DNA from 3 places in the Pseudoalteromonas sp. SWXJ133 genome. Region 3 is predicted to be linked to each of the others. Evidence: predicted binding sites of a transcription regulator. Region 3 holds the regulator's gene; each other region holds the start of a gene.

Region 1 (4,271 bases), on a different contig from region 3:
CCAAGCGGTACGCAATATCTTTCAAAAATATTGAAACTTTTTGCTGATAATGGCATCGAAATAGATATGATTAATCAAGTTAATCATATCTTTGAAAAAATAGACTATGCTTTTACTGTGCACTCGAATGATTATCTGCAAGCACTTGAATTATTGAGCGAAGATCAAGCTCAACTCAGTGCTCAAAATATAAGCGGATTACCAACAGTCGCTAAAGTTTCTGCTGTTGGAATGGGTATGAAATCGCATTCTGGTGTAGCAAGTTTATTTTTTGATGCATTAGCGCAGGAAAATATTAATGTGGTTTTAGTCTCGACTTCTGAGATTAAAATTTCAGTTTTAATAGATGAAAAGTACCTAGAGTTGGCAGTTCGTGCATTACACAAAGCATTTTTAACAGAAAATGGATAGATTGAGAGTTTTTACTTACTTTTCAGTCTAATTTTCATTAGTATGTTTAAGCGGAATCTTATAATTTTTATTGGAACATGGGAGCAAGAGAATGCTAATACTAACTCGTAGAGTAGGTGAAACCCTAATGATTGGTGACGAAGTAACAGTTACTGTTCTAGGTGTTAAAGGAAATCAAGTTCGAATCGGTGTTAATGCACCAAAAGACGTATCAGTGCATCGTGAAGAGATTTACATGCGCATACAAGCTGAAAAGTCGAACCCTAATCCGGGCAATGCTTAATCAACACGTATACGTAGTTGAGTAATTAGCTCAACTAGACTAAAAGCCACTCACTGAGTGGCTTTTTTGTTTATAAAAGCGAGTATTTCAGGGGTTAGTATTTGTTTTGAAATGTACTGCATTCCGCTTTTATTTTTAATAATAATACCTTGCTGAGTATCTATTACTTCGCTTATGTTTTGCCAAGTTAGCTCAAAACTTTTGTAATGATTAGCCGACTTAATGCCTTCTTCATCAAAGGTAAGTGTTACCTCAGAGCCTGACGCTCTGCTGAGCATTTGTCTGGTTACCCACCAAGGTCTGCGATAGTAAAAAGCGACGCACTCTAGTACACCTAGCATGATCATAAACGATCCTAAGTAATGATCGTTTAAAACATAAATGCCAAATAAACCAAGCGCAACGAGGAGTACAAGTAAAAAGTACTTAGGTTTGGCGCGCTTACTGTAGGGGAGTGACTCGTCAAAGCACTCGTAAAAGTAAGGTTTATCTAGTGTGTAGGTTGTTGTAAATGCCATATTGCCTTGCTTTAAATATCGTTTTTTTTATTTTAACAAGCTAACCGCTAAATGAGCAGCTTTATAGTCAGTGATTTTATTACAGACACAAAAAAACGGCCCTAAGGCCGTTTTTTAGCGTTACAAGAAGAATTAACAGTTAGTTTCTTCAGCGTTTACGCCTTCTTTAACATTTTCACATGCATCTTCTACTTTGTTTTGCACGTCAGTTACTGCTTCGTCAATACGTTCGCCTGCGTCTTCTGCATGATTGTCTTCACAACCCATGATGAAGAAACTTGCGAATAGACCGATTAGTGCTGCTTTTACAGTTGTTGAATTCATAATGTAATTCCTTGTAAGTATTAATTAAATTTTAGTGTTTGTTAGTTGAATGCTTTATCTACCTGGGTGATTTACCACGTAGTGCACCTGAAACTAATGAAATCACTAAAAGTACTAAAAAGATAAAAAATATAATTTTTGCTATACCAGCTGCGGCACCTGCGATGCCACCAAAACCTAACACTGCAGCGATTAAAGCAATAACTAAAAATGTAATTGTCCAGCGTAACATTGTTTTCTCCTTGGTTATCAAATTTGCTCACAATAACTAATGCCAGTTATATGCCAAAGTTTATTTTTGTTTTATATCAGCTAGTTATGGTTTTTAACTGTGTTTTTAGTTATTAGTTAGTTAGTAATTTTTACGCTTTATTATGTAAGTTATTCACACTGTTACAAGTTACCGGTAAATATTCACTAAAAATAATATTTTTGGTAAGACCAATTAACAATTGATGTGTGTTTTTGTACTTATTATAAAATTTGGTGGTTATTTTTATTAAGTTGAATAGTTAATTAACAACTTCCATATAACTATTAGCTATAGTCGTTATTTTCTGTATGTATTGTAGGGCGCATGATTGCTGAGTTATGGCATGTAAAATTGTTGAGTGTTATGTTGTTTATAGTTTAATTGGTTTTACCAATTTACAAGATGTAGACAAAGCGACTAGTTTTGTTATTATCCAGTGAATAAATATTTAATTAAATCGATTTTTTATTTTCGATATGGGTTTCAAGGGGGAGAAAAATGGATATAGGTGCTCTACTCACAACGGCTGGTAGCTTAATGCTAACTGGTATGGTTGGGGTGTTTGTATTTCTGTCGATATTAATTGGTGCAGTAACGCTTATGTCTAATTTGGTGACGCGCTATAGCGAACCAGAGGCATCACCAGCTAAATCACCGTCTTTTAAATCTCAAGGTGTGCCTAATGAGCACATCGCTGCTATTAGTGCTGCCATTGCTCAGTACAAATCAAATAATAAATAAGGGGCACACACATGGCTAAATTAAAATTAACAGAATTGGTATTACGCGATGCGCACCAATCATTGCTCGCAACACGTATGCGCCTAGACGATATGCTACCTATTGCTAGCAAGCTAGATGATGCAGGTTATTGGTCTATTGAATCGTGGGGCGGTGCTACATTTGATTCGTGTATTCGTTATTTAGGCGAAGATCCTTGGGAGCGTATTCGTGCGCTTAAAAAAGCGATGCCTAATACTAAACAGCAAATGCTATTACGCGGTCAAAACCTATTAGGCTACCGCCATTACGCTGATGATGTAGTTGAAAAGTTTGTAGAACGCGCACATAAAAATGGCGTTGACGTATTTCGTATTTTCGATGCAATGAACGATGTACGTAACCTAGAAACAGCGATTAAAGCGGCTATAAAAGTAGGCGCACATGCTCAAGGTACTATTTCGTACACGGTAAGTCCTGTTCATACGCTTGATATGTGGCTGACTCTTGCTAAGCAATTAGAAGATTTAGGCTGTCACTCAATTTGTATTAAAGATATGGCGGGTTTATTAAAGCCGTACGATGCTGAAAAACTAATTAAAGCACTTAAGGAAACCGTGTCGGTTCCTATTGCTATGCAGTGCCACGCTACAACTGGTTTAAGTACTGCGACTTATCAAAAAGCGATTGATGCAGGCATTGATATGCTTGATACCGCTATTTCATCTATGAGTATGACTTACGGACACACAGCAACTGAAACTATTGTATCGATAGTTGAAGGAACTGAGCGCGATACTGACCTTGATTTAAATCATCTAGAAGAAATTGCTGCTTACTTTAGAGATGCACGTAAAAAATATGCGGCATTTGAAGGTAGCTTAAAAGGGGTTGATGGTCGTATTTTACTAGCTCAAGTACCTGGTGGCATGCTTACAAACATGGAAAACCAACTTAAAGAGCAAGGCGCGGCAGATAAGCTTAATGAAGTTTTGCTTGAGATCCCACGGGTACGTGAAGATCTTGGTTTTTTACCTTTAGTAACACCTACGTCGCAAATTGTAGGCACTCAAGCAGTACTTAACGTGCTAACCGGTGAGCGTTATAAAACAATTACTAAAGAAACTGCTGGCGTATTAAAAGGTGAATATGGCTTAACACCAGCACCAATGAATAAAGAGCTACAAGAGCGTGTGCTTGATGGAGCAGAGGTTATTACTTGTCGCCCTGCAGATAACATTGCACCAGAGCTTGCAACGCTTGAAGCTGAATTATTAAAAGAAGCACAAGAGCAAGGTTTAACACTTGCTGATGAGCAAATTGATGACGTACTAACTTATGCATTATTTCCGCAGGTTGGTTTGAAATTTATTAAAAATCGTAATAACCCTGATGCATTTGAGCCTATTCCTACCGTTGAAGATAAGAGCAATAAGGCAGCACCAAAATCAGGATCAAATAATAACAGCGTTAAAGCTGAGCAATACAGCGTAAAAGTAGATGGTAAAGTTTACGACGTAGTAGTGGCGCAAGGTGGTGAGCTAAAAGAAGTAACATTAAAAGACTCTGAGCACATTCCTCAGTCTGCTTCAGTTGCATCAGGTGAAACACTTAACGCACCTTTAGCCGGTAATATTTTTAAGATTAAGGTAAAAGCTGGGCAAGTTGTTAACGAAGGTGATGTAGTGATTATTATGGAAGCCATGAAAATGGAAACCGAAATACGCGCAATGCATACCGGAACTATTGCCGAAGTGTTGGT
Region 2 (4,271 bases), on a different contig from region 3:
TGCCAAGTGGCGTACAGTATTTTTAAAACGCCCACTAAAATTGCCCGCATTCGCTCAGAGCAATATTTAAAATACCGCGAAAAACTATTTCAAAACGATGATTTACCAATCGATCATTACATTGCTCCCGAAGCACTGGTCACTAAGTATATTCGCCGTCTAATTGACTACCCTGGTGCTCTGCAAGTATTGCAGTTTGCCGATGGTATGCTCTCGTTAGTGGCCGTAAAAGCTTACTATGGGGGTTTATTAGTAGGTTATGCGTTATCTGCACTTAAAGAACACATCCCTAATGTAGAAACTCGTGTTGCCGCTATTTATCGTCAAGGTAAAGCAATAAAACCATTGGGTACCACCGTTATTGAAGCCGATGACGAAGTATTCTTTATTGCCGCTACAAAACATATACGCGCAGTAATGAACGAGCTACAAAAACTTGAGCGTTCGTACAAAAAAATTATGATAGCTGGTGGCGGTAACATTGGGGCAGGCCTTGCCCGCTCACTTGAAAAAAACCACACCGTTAAACTAATTGAACGCAGTAAAGAACGTGCCGAGCAACTCTCAGAAATGCTCGATAACACGGTCGTTTTTTGTGGTGACGCATCTGATCAAGAACTGCTCTCAGAAGAGCATATTGAACAAGTCGATGTATTTATTGCCGTAACCAACGACGATGAAGCAAACATTATGTCGGCCATGCTTGCAAAACGTATGGGCGCACAAAAAACCATGGTACTTATTCAACGTGGAGCTTACGTTGATTTGGTACAAGGCGGCGAAATAGATATTGCCATATCGCCACAACAAGCAACTATATCAGCGTTATTAACGCACGTACGCCGTGGTGATATTGTTAACGTGTATTCACTGCGTAAAGGCGCAGCGGAAGCCATTGAAGCGGTTGCTCATGGTGATGAAAACACATCTAAAGTGGTTGGTCGTGCGATTGCCGACATAAAACTTCCTGCAGGTACAACCATTGGGGCGATAGTACGTAATGACGATGTGTTGATAGCTCACGATGATACAATTATTATGTCGGGCGATCATGTCATCATGTTTTTAATCGACAAAAAACACATTACCGTTGTAGAAAAACTATTCCAAGTAAGTGCTATATTCCTTTAACTAGTTACTCTAATTAGTTAATTTAATACACAAAAAAGCCGCTGACTAAGGCGGCTTTAATGGAGTATGCTTAAATATTGATTACTGTACTTTTGAAAACTCTTCTTTAGAGATTTCACCATTACCATCAGTATCCAAATCATCAAAAATCTTTACAAGCTGAGGGTTAACCTTTGCTTCTTCCATTGTAATAGCACCGTTACCATCTGCATCAAAAGAGGCAAAATCTACTGCGGCATATGCTGCTGATGAAGATGCTAAAACGATAACTGCAAGTGTTGTATTTAATGTTTTCATAATAATATTCCTAGTAATATGGGAAGTCCTTTTCAAAGATCCCTGACTGTGAAAAATGTTTAATCTGAAAAGATTAATTAGTAATTAGTAATTAGCGAATTCTTCTTTAGAAAGCTCGCCGCTACCGTCGGTATCTAGCTCAATAAATTCAGCCATTAAATCTGTATCGACTGCCGCTTCGCTTGGGCTAATTGTGCCGCTACCATCGATATCAAGGCTGTCAAAATCTGATGCTGCAAATGCAGCGGAAGAAGATGCTAGTACTATAAGTGCTAATGCTTTATTTAAATGTTTCATAACTTAATCCTTCAATGTTCTATCAAAAAAATTGCTTCGTTTAACTTAAAACGTAATTTTTCACTTCCTTGTTATCCTCTTTCGTAAGCTCCCTTGCCTACTTAGGTGTCTTTGGCAACTCAGGATAAATACTTTTCAATTAAGCTTCTGAAAATTCTTCTTTTGATAACTCACCATTTTGGTCAGTATCAAGCTCAGAAAACATGCTCATTAGCTTTGCATCTACTGATGCTTCTGCTTGGCTAATTGTGCCACTGCCGTCTACATCCAGTGTGTCAAAATCTGTTGCAGCAAAAGCGGCTGAAGAAGATGCAATAGCGATAAGTGCTAAAGTTTTATTAATGCTTTTCATAATATGTATCCTTCAAATTTATGTGTGTGCGATTAAGTATTTCACTTTGAATCACGATTTCGTTCAGTACACTTAGACTATTACAACTTAGATGCCAACATTTAAAAGTTAATAATTTTCAATAAGTTAAATTCAAAACGTACAACAAGAAGGCGTTTTTAGAATAATTATTGTTGCCCTTTAGCAACACGTTTTAAAGGGTTTACATTAAAACCATTAAAAACATATAGTTATGTTTATATAAAAAGATACATCTTTAAATGTATGGTTTTAAAAAGAGGGATTTTAAACAATAATTGAGGTAAATTTTAATGAGGTAGCTTTAATAACAAAAAATAATCTGTAAAAAATAATACGTAATCAGTTGTTTTATTTAAATAATAATTTTAATTATGGAAGAGAAAAAAAACATTTTATAAATACTGACGTAAAATGCCTTTTTGTTGCAAATAAGCGAAAAACTATTTATTCAACGGTGGGCTCAAGCGCAGAAGGGTCTATAAAATGCTCTTTCATAAAGGCTTTCATTTCATCCTCGCTTGCTAGTAGCTTAATTCCACAGTGCACGCCTGCGGCATGCTCTTTAACACTGCAGATTTCACCCTCAAAATCTTTATCACGACTGTTGAGTATTACAGTGCATTGCATATCTTTCAGGTTTTCATCCTGCTGAGCGCCTCTAACATCAAACATTATACCAGTGAGCGAAATATCTTTAATAATGCCTTCAAGTACTCTGTCGTCACTTAGTTTTAGTTTTGCGGGTAATAAGGTAGGTATACGCGTTTGCGAGCGTAGCGCAAATAGCTGCACTTGCTTGGGGAAATGAATAAATATTAGCTTTGTCGGGTGAAACGCTATTGACATAATTTGCTGCCGAAATGCAATAACTTGTCCTCCAATTAACGCCCTTACAATAACGGAAACCCCATCATTCAAATAATCACCGGCTTTAACTAATCGTTTGGCGTTTGGATAGTTTAAAATAATAAACTTATCATCTAGCAAGCCAATAAACTCTGTTTTTAAGCGTTTACTATCTGTTGGAGTGAGAATTTCCAAATCTACCATACTGCCGCTAACTAACTTATGCAGTTTATCTAAATTTGTTACTAACATATGTTTCCTCCAAGATATTAGTAAAGATTAGGTTATAAGTTTTATCCACGCCAAAAAGTAGGCGTAAATAGCACTAATAAAGTAAATATTTCTAAACGACCAAACACCATTGCAATGGTAAGCAACCATTTAGCACCATCGGTTATAGCCCCATAATGCGACGCTACATCCCCTAACCCAGGCCCTAAGTTATTTAAACAAGCCGCAGTGGCTGAGAACGCCGTTATGTTATCCATACCCGTGCCCATAAGCGCTAACATAATAATAATAAATACCAACGCATACGCAGAGAAAAACCCCCACACGGCTTCTACTACTTTGTCTGGCAGCGCCTTTCGACCCAGCTTGATTGAATATATAGCTCGTGGGTGCACTAAACGATTGAGCTCACGCACCCCCTGTAAGTAAAGTAAGAACACGCGCACTACTTTCATACCACCACCGGTAGAGCCTGCACAGCCACCAATAAAGCTCGAAAATATAAGTAAAATAGGTAAAAACAAAGGCCATGTTGAAAAGTTATCAGTAGCAAAGCCAGCTGTTGTACTCATTGAAACAGCTTGAAATAATGCCTGATCGAGGGTTTCATCGCCATTTGCAAATATTTCATTAGAGGAAAGTACGGTAAAACAAATAACCACCAGCGCTAATTGAATACACAAAAACACCTTAAACTCAGGGTCTCGAATATAAACTTGTATGTTACGACTAGCTACTGCGGCGTAATGCAGGGAGAAGTTAACAGCGGCAATAATTAAAAAGAACACACAAATAAAGTTAATTACAGGGCTGTCAAAGTGCCCCATGGAAGCATCGTAAGTAGAAAAACCACCTATCGCCACCGTTGAGAATGCATGACATATCGCATCAAACCACTCCATACCTGCTGCCCAATAAGCCAGCATACAAGCAATAGTCAGCGACACATAAATATACCAAAGGTGCTTTGCTGTATCGGCAATTCGCGGGGTCATTTTAGAATCTTTTACAGGCCCAGGTATTTCTGCACGATATAACTGCATACCACCAACACCAAGCATAGGTAGTATAGCGACAGCGAGTACGATTATACCCA
Region 3 (4,271 bases):
TGCTAAAAGTATTACCTACGATATAGAACAACAGTTAATCAGTGCCGAAAAAGATGAAAACTCAACTGACCGCGTTCACACTATTTTAGTGCCTATCGAAACTAAAAAAAGTAAAAAAGACGATAAAGGTCAGCCATGAGTACATTAAAAGCAGAACTATTAGCAAAGAGCTATAAAGGTCGTGAAGTTGTCAAAAACGTCGGCCTTGAAGTCAAAGCAGGCAGTATTGTTGGTTTACTTGGTCCTAACGGCGCAGGTAAAACCACCACGTTTTATATGATTGTGGGACTTGTACCTAGCGACAAAGGTAAAATTTCTATCGATGATAACGATATTACTCTTTTACCTATGCATAGTCGTGCTAGATTAGGCATTGGCTACTTACCACAAGAGTCTTCAATTTTTAGAAAACTGACTGTTTATCAAAACTTAATGGCAATTTTAGAAACACGCAAAGAGTTAAATAAGCAAGCCCGAGAAGACACGCTCGATAAATTATTAGATGAATTTAGCATACAACACATTCGTGATAGCCAAGGTATGGCATTATCGGGTGGCGAACGTCGCCGCGTGGAAATAGCACGTGCGCTGGCAGCCGATCCTAAATTTATATTATTGGATGAACCATTTGCAGGTGTTGACCCGATTTCGGTATTAGATATAAAGAAAATAATAGAACATCTCAAAAATCGTGGGATTGGTGTATTGATTACCGATCATAACGTAAGAGAAACCCTTGATGTTTGTGAAAAAGCCTACATTGTTTCTCATGGGGAGCTGATTGCATCAGGTACTCCAGAACACGTATTAAATGATAAAACAGTACGCGATGTTTACTTAGGCGAGCAATTTAGGCTGTAACATTTACGCCATGTCTTTAAGCATCTGCTAGTATTAATTATAACAACATAAAAGGATTGTTAGAGATACATGAGGCAATCACTACAGCTGCGCATGGGCCAGCAACTTACAATGACTCCACAGCTGCAACAAGCTATTCGTTTGTTGCAACTCAGTACATTGGATCTCCAGCAAGAAATACAAGAAGCTCTCGACAGCAACCCGCTATTAGAGGTTGAAGAGGCAGATTATTCAGAAGACGCTGCAGGTAAAAACGAGCAAAAAGCTGATACCGATGACATAACTGTTAGCGCATCTGCCGATGATGCTCCAAGCGAATATGAACAAGATAGTGGTGAAGCACTTGCAAAAGACACGCTAAGTGACGACATGGCTATGGATGTTAGCTGGGATGAGTACATGAGTGCCGCCCCTGCAGCATCATCAGGTCCAATGCCTGAAGACGAGTCAATATACCAAGGCGCCTCTACTGAAACGCTCCATGAGTATTTAATGTGGCAGTTACAACTAACGCCATTTAGCCCTACAGACGAAGCTATTGCTATTGCGATTGTAGAAGCCGTCGATGATTCAGGTATTTTAACACTAAGCTGCGAAGAGATTTTAGAAAGCTTTAATCAAGAAAACGAAGATGATAACGAAGTCGAACTTGATGAAATTGAAGCTGTATTAAAACGCATCCAACTGTTTGATCCTGTCGGTATTGCTGCGCGTAGTTTACAAGAGTGTTTGTGTATTCAGCTTAACCAGTTTGACAAAGAAACACCTTACATTAATGAAACAAAAATGATTTTAACCGAGCATATTGATTTATTAGCTGCTCGTGACTATCGTACATTAATGAAGAAAACTAAGCTCAAAGAAGAAGAGCTTAAAGAAGTAATGACATTAATACATACTCTTAGCCCTAAACCTGCAGATACTATTGTAAGAGAAGAATCTGAGTATGTTATTCCTGATGTGTCAGTTAAAAAAATAAAAGGCCGCTGGGTTGTTGAACTAAACCCAGATAGCATGCCTAAAATTCGTGTTAATAGCCAATACGCAGCAATGTCTCGCACTGTAAAATCCAGTGGTGACAGCCAGTTTATTCGCTCGCATTTACAAGAAGCTAAATGGTTTATTAAAAGCTTAGAAAGTAGAAATGACACGCTATTAAAAGTAACCAATTGCATTGTTAAGCAACAACAAGGCTTTTTTGAACACGGCCCTGAAGCCATGAAACCAATGGTTTTAAATGATGTTGCTGAAATGGTAGAAATGCACGAATCAACGATTTCGCGCGTAACAACCCAAAAGTATATGCACACACCCCGTGGTATATTTGAGCTAAAATACTTTTTCTCAAGCCATGTAAGCACCGAAAACGGTGGTGAATGTTCATCTACGGCTATACGTGCTCTTATCCGAAAATTAATCGCTGCAGAAAACTCAGTAAAACCATTGAGTGATAGCAAAATAGCGGATATATTGGCTGAGCAAGGAATTAAAGTAGCGAGACGCACAATCGCAAAATATCGCGAATCTCTGTCTATTCCACCGTCAAATCAACGTAAAAGTTTGATTTAAGACGCTAAACTAAGAGGGTAATGCTTATGCAACTAAACTTAACTGGTCGCCACGTAGAATTAACCGATTCACTAAGAGACTATATTAATACTAAATTTGCGAAGCTAGAAAGACACTCTGATCATATTAATAATGTTCATGTCATTCTCGATGTAGAAAAATTAAACCAAAAAGCAGAAGCCACGATACACGTAAGCGGTGCTGAGCTATTTGCCTCTACAGAACATCAAGATATGTATGCCGCCATTGACTCGTTGATCGACAAGCTCGATCGACAAGTAATTAAACACAAAGAGAAGCTTGCTCGACACTAATATGATGAAATTAAGCTCACTTATATGCCAGGACTGCAGCAAAGCTGCGGTCCTTTTTAATAGCAAAAAAAGAATTTTAGAGTTCATTAGCGAACTTGCTCACGACAAACTTCCGTACCTACCGCAACAAGATATTCTTAATGCTTTAATGAGCAGAGAAAAATTGGGTAGTACAGGTATAGGGCGTGGCATTGCCATTCCTCATGGAAGAATGAGCGGTGCAGAAGAGCCTTTGGCTTTAGTACTCGTTAGCGAAACTCCAATAAATTTTGATGCGATCGATAATCGCCCTGTTGATATTTTCGTCGCACTCATCGTACCAGATGGCGATAACCAGCAGCACTTAAAGACTCTAGCAACCATTGCTGATAAACTAAACAACAAAGATTTTTGTAAACAGTTACGCAGTGCAAAATCAGATACTGAGCTTTACCAAGTTATTGTCAATCAATCATAGTTTTATAAAGGGTGTTAAATGGAGTTAATTATCATAAGCGGCCGTTCTGGTTCTGGAAAGTCGGTTGCTTTACGCGTTGTAGAAGATTTAGGTTATTATTGCGTAGATAATATTCCAGTTAACTTGCTTCCTTCATTAGTTCGCAGTGTGTCTGATAGCTACGATAAAATTGCTGTTAGCATTGATGTGCGTAACATCCCTAAACAACAAGATGAATTTAACGATATTCTTGAATACTTGCCAGGCTTTGCAAACCCTACGTTATTTTATTTAGATAGCGACGATCAAACATTGATCAAACGTTTTTCTGAAACTCGTAGATTACACCCACTATCAATTGACTCGTTGCCTCTTGATTTAGCCATCAAAAAAGAAAAAGAATTACTTGATGTATTAATCACTCGCGCCGACTTTATGATAGACACGACTGATTTGAGTGTTCATCAACTTGCTGAATCTATTCGTGAAAAGATTTTAGGTAAAAAAGATAAGCAACTGATTGTCACGTTTGAATCATTTGGTTTTAAATACGGCATACCAAAAGAAGCCGACTATGTATTTGATGCACGCTTTTTACCAAATCCACATTGGGAACCTGAATTAAAACCTTTAAATGGGTTAGATCAACCCGTTAAAGATTATTTGGCCAATCACAGCATTGTGCAAAAATTCACATGGCAAATTCAAACATTTGTACAAACGTGGTTACCGCACTTAGAGCGAAATAACCGCAGTTATTTAACTATTGCTATTGGGTGTACAGGCGGACAACATCGCTCTGTATATTTAGCGCAAACCATCGGTGAAAGTTTTGCAATGACACATCCCAATGTAAAAATTCGCCATCGCGAACAAGAAAAATAATATAGCGGAATAAGAACCTGTTCAGCTTAGGTAGAGTAAATTATGCATTGTGAAGACACTTTTTTAATAAAAAATAAATTAGGATTACACGCCAGAGCTGCTACCGTGCTTGCCCAGTTGGCAGTGCAGTTTGATGCTACAATTACATTATTTCAAGACGACAAAGAAGCGGCAGGCGATAGCGTACTTGCACTAATGTTACTTGA

The links. Region 3 encodes sigma-54, which starts transcription at its own class of promoters, with help from an activator protein. Its sites were predicted from a motif close to GTTGGCACGNNNNTNGNNT; they were not measured.
Region 1: I6F40_RS16190 (DUF1328 domain-containing protein) is a predicted target of sigma-54. The motif match lies at 1,808-1,826, and genes of this name have one in related genera.
Region 2: I6F40_RS17170 (EF-hand domain-containing protein) is a predicted target of sigma-54. The motif match lies at 2,158-2,176, and genes of this name have one in related genera.

What each region holds. Positions count from the first base shown of each region.
Region 1 is NZ_JADYXJ010000025.1:36,498-40,768, reverse strand. Features, by position in the region: gene I6F40_RS16210 (aspartate kinase) at 1-411, shown strand, start outside; gene csrA (carbon storage regulator CsrA) at 503-694, shown strand; gene I6F40_RS16200 (YcxB family protein) at 745-1,212, opposite strand; gene I6F40_RS16195 (hypothetical protein) at 1,345-1,536, opposite strand; gene I6F40_RS16190 (DUF1328 domain-containing protein) at 1,595-1,768, opposite strand; gene I6F40_RS16185 (OadG family protein) at 2,288-2,530, shown strand; gene oadA (sodium-extruding oxaloacetate decarboxylase subunit alpha) at 2,542-4,271, shown strand, end outside.
Region 2 is NZ_JADYXJ010000028.1:48,225-52,495, reverse strand. Features, by position in the region: gene trkA (Trk system potassium transporter TrkA) at 1-1,131, shown strand, start outside; gene I6F40_RS17180 (EF-hand domain-containing protein) at 1,213-1,428, opposite strand; gene I6F40_RS17175 (calmodulin) at 1,513-1,725, opposite strand; gene I6F40_RS17170 (EF-hand domain-containing protein) at 1,865-2,077, opposite strand; gene I6F40_RS17165 (flagellar brake domain-containing protein) at 2,543-3,196, opposite strand; gene I6F40_RS17160 (TrkH family potassium uptake protein) at 3,238-4,271, opposite strand, start outside.
Region 3 is NZ_JADYXJ010000003.1:116,397-120,667, forward strand. Features, by position in the region: gene lptA (lipopolysaccharide transport periplasmic protein LptA) at 1-139, shown strand, start outside; gene lptB (LPS export ABC transporter ATP-binding protein) at 136-861, shown strand; gene I6F40_RS03430 (RNA polymerase factor sigma-54) at 931-2,430, shown strand; gene hpf (ribosome hibernation promoting factor) at 2,457-2,744, shown strand; gene ptsN (PTS IIA-like nitrogen regulatory protein PtsN) at 2,749-3,201, shown strand; gene rapZ (RNase adapter RapZ) at 3,220-4,065, shown strand; gene I6F40_RS03450 (HPr family phosphocarrier protein) at 4,108-4,271, shown strand, end outside.